Regions from separate parts of the Faecalibacillus intestinalis genome, predicted to be linked through region 1. Evidence: riboswitches for the same ligand, from Rfam matches in the RefSeq annotation. Region 1 holds a riboswitch; the other holds the start of a gene.

Region 1 (4,018 bases):
CTGAAGGAATATAAGTGTACTTTCCGATTCTTTTTCCCATGCTTCAAAGAAACTTTTGTTCGTATCCGTTTCAAGAGACAGCTCCCTCTCATGAAGTAAAAATTCCTCAACCAACTGCAGCTGGCTGTAGTATCCACTCACCTGAAGATCATAGGTCTGCTGTATCTGGTCAATAACAGCTCCCATACTGCTTTTTCCATTTTCACTGATATACTTATTAGACTTACTTATAAGATACTTTATACAAACTAAGCTTAAAAGAATAATAAGTAGTATAAGCAACAGCCTTGTTATTTTTTTTCTTTTGTTTACCTTTTGTTCTATCTCCACTTTTACTGTTCAACCTCTATATAGTCTTCCGGTGCTGACGGCTGCTGTCCTTTTGACATTGCTTTGGTCCATGCACTTGATAATGTGGTATCTTTAAGCTGCTCAATCTCACATTTCGGATTTATTTTTTTCAAAACAGACATTGTGGTGTCTGTAAGAAGAATCGAGTATTCCTTTTCTTTGTCTATTTTCTTATCATTAACTGTTAAGTCCTTTAATGAAAATCTACTTTCCGCTTGATTGACGATCATTTTCATACCGGATGCAATTGGTAATTCGTATTTATTGGTTACGTAAAAATTCTCATCAGCATCAGCAAGATAATTTTCCACGAGTTCATAAACCTGTTTACCATTGATTTTTGCATAATATAATGCTGTATCTGAACTCTTCGCTGTCATCATGCCAACCCGGCTGCTGGTGCATTCTCCTTTGTACATAGAGGAAGTGAAATAATAATATGGCGCCAGAGCCAGCTGTGCCTCATTTTCTTCTCTGATCGTAGTTAAAATGGAAGATGCTGCATCACGGCCATTTCTATCGTTCAGTGAGATGGAATATTCATTTTTAAAATTCACCGTTGCTTTTTCTTCTGGATCTTTACGATTCATTACACTGCGCAAAGTATCATAAGCCTGTATTTCATCCATCTCCCCTGACAGTAATCCGTGAACAGCCTCAAGGCTTGCATCAAATGACTTTTGAGCGGAATATCGGATATAAACAGCATTATTGTTAATTTCCTCTTCCAGTCCAGGCACATCCTGCATCATGGTTGGAACATCTGTATTCAATGAAATAACACCGCTTCCATCCGCAATCAGCTTTTGCCCCTCTTCTGAAATCATACAATCCAGCACATCCAGTGCAGTATCCAGTTTCTCCCGGTCTTTTTCCAGGTTTTTGTTAAATGCAATGTTTAAGGACGGAGTCATGTACACATAGGATTCATCCGATGTCTGTGAAAAATAAGGAATACGGATCAGCTCCGCATCCATCTGTTTCTGCAGCTGCTGCATAACCGTCGGATGTCCATGAAACATTGCTGATTTTCCTGCGGCAAACATCTGGATTCCTGTATCGACATCAATATTGATATCTTCTTTACCAAAGTGCGAGTCTTTCAGAAACTGACTGGTTTCTGAAAAAATACGTTTCCATAATGCATCATCAAACTTTACTTCATCCGATGCAGTCTCTGCACCGTTTCGCCATTCAATACCATCCAGGCTTGTGAACTCACCGATTGCCGCCGCCTGGATGATCTCATTATTTGACCAGTCTTCACCAAGATCCATGGAATACGGTTTTATGCCATTATCATAAAACTGCTGACAGGCCTGTACATATTCCTCATAATTTTCTGGAATCTTTACGCCATACTGATCAAACAGTGTTTTGTTGGCAATGATCGTCTGCGGAATACCACAGATTGGCAGCCACTGGATTTCATCATCCGCATTCTTATAATATTGCACCGCATAAGAATAATACTTAGAAACAACATCATAAGAAGCAAAATCCATAAGATAAGGCTGTAAGTCCTGTGCATCCGTTCCAGAAAATCGACGTACTGTTATGATATCCGGTAATTCATCATGTTCTTTAAAATAACTGTATAAATCGGTATCATTGTTACCAATAATAAATTCAATATCCTGATCAGGAAACTGTTCATGGATATAGGGTGCAATATTTTTCATCAAACGATTTTCCCACAGATAAACGGTAAGATGATCATCGTTTTTAGATACTTCTTTCTTTGACTGTCCACATCCAGACAAGACAGCAGTTGCTACAAGTACACCTGACACCACTGCTATCAGACAACGTTTTGCCTTTTTCATACTTTTATTTTCCTCATTCTTTCCTGATAAAATCATTATTGTTACGTCTGTGAAATAACACCGTAAAAAAGCACCGTCAGACAGACAGTGCACCTCATTTCATGCAACTGGCTGCCATTTTACAGGCCCTGTAGCTTTGCGTCCCAGACTTTCATCTGGTTTGCCGATTTCCTTATTATAGATATAGCTTTTAAACTTATACCAAAAAAACTAATTTTATTATACTTTAACGTTCTACTATGCACAAGAAAAAAACTACCGTTTTAACGTTCAAAAACAAAAAAAGAACAGCCGATACATATACTCGAACTGTTCTCCTACTTCCGAAGTCCACGCAGCATTGACATTACTGTTTCCTGCTCATTTGTACTCAGATCGTTCCATATCCCTAGAACTTCTTTCTATTTTTCTGTCAGATTCTCTGAATTACCTTCCTGAAAAAACTGCGATAATGTCACGCCCAAAGCTGTACATATTTTTTCAAGTGTTCATGGATCGATAGTTTCTTCTCTTTTCCTATCATTGTCTTTTTCTCTGTTATTGCCTTTCTTTCAGCTTTCCCCGCATCCTTAACTACTGTATTTGCTTCAACGCCAGTTCTTGGCACAGCTTCTCTGCTCTCATTCTTTTCTGCTATCTGCTGTTCTTCTTTATTAGGAAGAGACAATGCAAGATACTTTTTGATATTTTCTCCGCCTTGTAACACCTGCTCACAATCCTCTGGATAATAGGGAAATGGAATCTGATTGATTGTCAGATAATCAGGATTGTGTTCCAGCATTTCACCCGTAACCGGATCATAATATCCATTTTTAAAGTTAATCCACCGCACAGGCTGTTTATTTAGTTCATATGCCTCTCTGTAGACTTTTGGCTGTGTGATCAGCAGATTATAGATTCTTTTGATCACGCCACTCTGTACCTGATCTCGATAGACCAGCTTCTGAATACGGTATTTCATTCTTACCCCATCATGGTCTTCCAGAAAAACGCCGTGTTCATAATAATAAGGTGTGATTCCCACGACAAAAAACTGAACATTCTCCACCAGATAATCTACAATCTCCATATTCCGAACACCTTTCACATTTCCTTTTGCATCAAATAAGTGAAAATGGCTCAGTTCCGGTTCTTCTTTCGGATTTCGCTCAAACCGAAGAATATACTGTTCCAGTAATTTCTCAACTTCTTTCTGATTATCCAGTTTGCCAAGATACTCTTTCTCTTTGAGCAACTGCCAGCCTGCTTTTCCATCAAGACCAGCGTCTTTAAAAAATGTCAGTAACTTATCATTTACCCACTTCACCGTACAGGAAGCCACATAATGATAGGCATACTGACAGCTTCCAGTAAACTGAATAGCTCTCATTTCTTCTATAAAGGAATCTGCACTGAAATAATATCCGTCATCTTCCTGAACCAGACAAAGTGCCTGATAACCTGACATCACAATATTCAGTGCGATATCTTGATTGTCCACCAGAAAGATATAAGTCTGTACTGTCCCTTCTGGATTGGTTTCCATATAATGCTTCAAAACTTCTTGTTCAAACTTATCACTTCCTTTTAGGCAAAGAAAAAGACGCAAGCCACATTTCTATGACTCACGCCTTACTTCGCTCACAATATTCTATTTTCATTAGTTATCTGCTAAATTGTTTACTAGCAACATTAATACATAAATCAATTCCTTGAGAATAATCTCTTCCGCAATCGCTCTATGCTGATTAGCAGCTCTTACCCATGCCATCTGATCTTTCTCTTTATCCGGTAATGGTTCTTTTTCTTCCAACTGTTTCAGGATCACTCCTTCCCGTTCTCTTGCTGCCCTATCTACTTCC
Region 2 (4,018 bases), 760 kb from region 1:
CTTTAGGAGAAAATGGGCAACCAGGAACTTTAGGTGATGGTAAAACTGTTTCTATTTCAATGGATAATGCAATTGAAGTTCCTAATAATAAAGATGTATTAATTGAAAATGCTTGTATTCAAACATTTGCTAATGAAGATGGAGCTTTACAAAAATTTAATTCTATTATTAATGGTGTTGGTTCAGGTGTAAGCAGTGGTATTACAGGAGAAGGATGGTCTAGAAAATTCTTATTAAATTATAGAAATGGTACTGCTGTTGTTGGTAAAGCTAATAATAGTGATCAAAAAGGTAAATATATTGGTGTGAATACAATAGAAAATATTAAACAATTAGGAGATGATGATTTAGATTTAGATGAATTAAAAGAACTTGTTAACAATAAAAAGAATGAAAATTTATATACAGAAGATAGTTATAAAAAATATGCAGACATTTATGCTGATGCATCAAAAATTTTAACAACCGATGGATTAAAATATAGTATACAAAAAGATGTAGATGAAGCGGTGAAAAAATTAAAAGATGCACAAGCTCAATTAGAAATAAAAGTTAATAAAGATGAATTAGATAAACTTTATACAGATAAAAAAGATTTTAAAGAAGAAAGCTATACCGCTGATTCATGGAAAGTATTTAAAGATGCATTGTTAAAAGCTCAAGAAGTTCTTAATAATGAAAATGCCACTCAAGAAGAAGTCAATCAAGCTTATGGTGCCTTAAAAGAAGCTACTGATGCATTAAAAACTAAAACAACAACTCCTAGTGAAGAAGAAACTAAAGGGGATAAATTAGAAAATACAAATGGACAAGGAGATAATCAAAAAGGGCAAACAACTCAAGAAAGAAATGCAATAAATAGAAATAAGTCTAAAGTAAAAACAGGTGATAATATGAAAGTTGTACCATATGCATTATTAATGATGGCTGCAGCAGGTGGATATGTTACTGTTTGTAGAAGAAATAAGGAAAATTAAAAATGAAAAGATTTAAAAAATTGGGCGTTGCACTTTTAAGTGCAACCCTCCTCCTTATACCTTGTATGACTTCTATCAATGCACAAGATAATCCTTATGATACTTGGAAAACAACAGCTTTAAAATCTCCATCTAAAGGACAACTTGTAGCAGCTGGAGATATCAAGATTTCATGGAGTCCTTTAGAAAAAGTTCAACATTATGATATTTATTTTGATGGGAAATATGAAAAAAGTGTAGAAGCAAATATAACACAAACAACTATTTATTCAACAGCAGTAGCAAGACATACAATAAGAGTTGTTGCTGTTTTAGAAAATAATGATGAAATAAATGTAAGTGAGCGTACATTTTATATTTCAAAAAAAGGAATAGGGTTATATGAGGATGATCAAGGTATTAATTCATTAAGCTATGTACAAAATATGGGGGTTTCTTGGTATTATAACTGGGGTGAAGAAGCTTATGATAATCAAGATGAAGTAAATAGCGAGTTAGAATTTGTACCGATGATATGGAATGATGCAGGAAATGTTAGTGAACGCTTAAAATCATTAAAAGAAAAGGGGTATGATAAGGTGTTAAGTTTCAATGAACCTGATTATGATCAAGAAGCAAATATGTCGGTTGACTTAGCTTCTAGTTATAATCAAGATTTCCATTCAAGTGGATTAAGAGTTGGTTCTCCAGCAGTAAGTGAATCTACAGTTAAAAAAAATGGCTGGTTTGAAAACTATTGGAATCGGCTAGAAATAAAAGATGATTTTATTGCTGTTCATAATTATCCAGGATATGTTGGATTAGATAGTGAAGAATATACACCTAAAAAAGCAGCAAAAAGCTTTTTGAAATATATGAATGATATTTATGATTGTTATCAAAAACCTATTTGGGTAACAGAATTTGCAGTAGCAGCTTGGGATTCAAATGAATATTGGCATCCATATGATGGAAATGATGAACAACATAATAAAGCTGTTCAAGAATTTATGAAATATGTTATTAATGGTTTTGATGATATTCAAGGACTAGATGATCTTTCTTTTGTAGAAAGATATGCTTGGTTCAGTTTTGATGCTACGCAGTTACAAAGTGCATCAAGTGCTTTATTCTATAATACTAAAGATACATCAAATCAAAATCAATTAGGTGTACTTACAGATTTAGGAAATGTATATAGAAATGAATGTGGAAATCCACTTCATTATACATTACCTTATTTAGATGGAAGCAAAGATCCATCTTCTATTGAAGAAGATAGATACATAGAAGATCAATTTCATCATGATGTGATACAAGGAGATGATCAGACAAATAAACAATTATCATCAAATATAGAAAGAAAATCTGTTCAAACAGATGATCAAACATCTTATATGTTCTTTATATTAATGATGATTACATCATTAATGGGCATATTCTTATTAAAAAATAAAAATGAATATTAAAATATTTACAAATCATAATTAAAATTTTTAACACCTTCTATACAAAACATGTAAATATGAGAGGATTTAGGGATGGAATTATTAGAAAGAATAAGATTTATTACTAATAGCGACTATATTTCAGATTTAGCATGTAATCGTTATTTAACTTTCTATCAATTTCATGAAATTGAAGAAATTAATATTGATGATTATTCTTTAAAAGAATGGAACGATGCAGCAAAATATGTGAGTAATCAAAATAAAGAATTTAATAATAGTTTAGATGCTAAAAAATATATATGTTCTATATTAATGCATAAGGAGTAGCAATACTCCTTTTTTGTTACAAGAAATGTAAATTGTGACAAGGAAAATGAATAGTATTCATTTTTATTAAAATATATTTTATATTATAGGCGTAGTTAGATATATTCAGCAAAGTAATCGAAAGGTTATGACGCAAAGCTAAAGGGGCTTTAAAATGCTAGCCAGTTGCAATAGGATTTGTAAATGGCTTTTTGTATTTTAAATTAAGGGAAGGTGTAAAAGATGAAAAAAATATTTAAAAAGTTTAAAGGAATATTTTGTTTTACGATATGTTTATGTATTGCAGTCGCAACATTCCAAGTAGGTGTATTTGCCGAGGAATCAGGTGTCATTGTTAATTCAAAGTTATTACAAAATAATGATGGTACTGTTTATGGTAATGGAATACTAAGTGGTTTAGGAGATAATGGAACGCCTGAGTTAAATCAATTATGTTATAACAAAGAGACAGGAGAAAATAGAGGCTATGATAATTCTCAAGCAAATGATATCGTATGTTCTTTTGATACTGTTACATATAGGGTCAATACGACTCTTCAAAATTTAGGTAATGTTAATCATACAATTACTTATGAATTTATTATTCCAAATGATGATGAATTAGTTTTATCAACACAAACTGTAACATCGGATAAAATACCTGAACCAGTCATTGATGGTAATAATAAAATCTATACGATTTCAAAAGAATTAAATGTAAATGAGTATAATGGTGGAGCTATTGGTGTAGGATTTGGTTTACAAATTAAAAATAAACATCAAGATGATACAATTGAACCAACAATTAATGTTTATGTAGATAATGATAAAAATCATATGTCTACTGTTGATAATATGAAGCCAGTTATTGTTACAACTGCCCCAATGTACAATATCGTTTTAAAAAATAAAACTGAAACAATAAAACTTGCTGAATATGATTTTGATAGTGATCATACAGGTTATTATGATAATCCTTTATTAAAAGGAAAAGATAAAGATATTAAAGGATACAAAATTAATTATGGTGTTGCTTTAGAAGTAAGAAAACCAGGTAATGGAATGAGAGGAGTTGAATTACCTGATCCAACAAAACCATTTAAATTTGATGTTGATTTAAGTGAATTTACTGTAAATGGTATAAATGCATCTAGTGATTTTACGCCTTTATTATATAGAGTGTGTGAAAATAAAAGAGATGGCGATGCAGTAACTGATATAGCATATTCAAATAAAAATGCTTCTGGTAATGCTAATGATCGTATTTATTGTAGTAATAGTGGAAATTACGTAGTTACACAAGAG

What was found. A riboswitch is a leader RNA that binds a small molecule or an ion and turns the genes downstream of it on or off. The one in region 1 is predicted to bind cyclic di-GMP.
Region 2: another riboswitch for cyclic di-GMP. It lies ahead of Fi14EGH31_RS03415 (Cna B-type domain-containing protein); the one in region 1 lies ahead of Fi14EGH31_RS14650 (ABC transporter substrate-binding protein).

Annotation. Positions count from the first base shown of each region.
Region 1 covers NZ_AP024085.1:2,760,744-2,764,761, forward strand. The annotation lists gene Fi14EGH31_RS14645 (ATP-binding protein) at 1-186, opposite strand, end outside; gene Fi14EGH31_RS14650 (ABC transporter substrate-binding protein) at 333-2,177, opposite strand; cyclic di-GMP riboswitch class I at 2,277-2,352, opposite strand; gene Fi14EGH31_RS14655 (hypothetical protein) at 2,632-3,702, opposite strand; gene Fi14EGH31_RS14660 (TnpV protein) at 3,817-4,018, opposite strand, start outside.
Region 2 covers NZ_AP024085.1:650,857-654,874, forward strand. The annotation lists gene Fi14EGH31_RS03400 (fibronectin type III domain-containing protein) at 1-977, shown strand, start outside; gene Fi14EGH31_RS03405 (glycosyl hydrolase) at 980-2,425, shown strand; gene Fi14EGH31_RS03410 (hypothetical protein) at 2,498-2,734, shown strand; cyclic di-GMP riboswitch class I at 2,832-2,907, shown strand; gene Fi14EGH31_RS03415 (Cna B-type domain-containing protein) at 2,957-4,018, shown strand, end outside.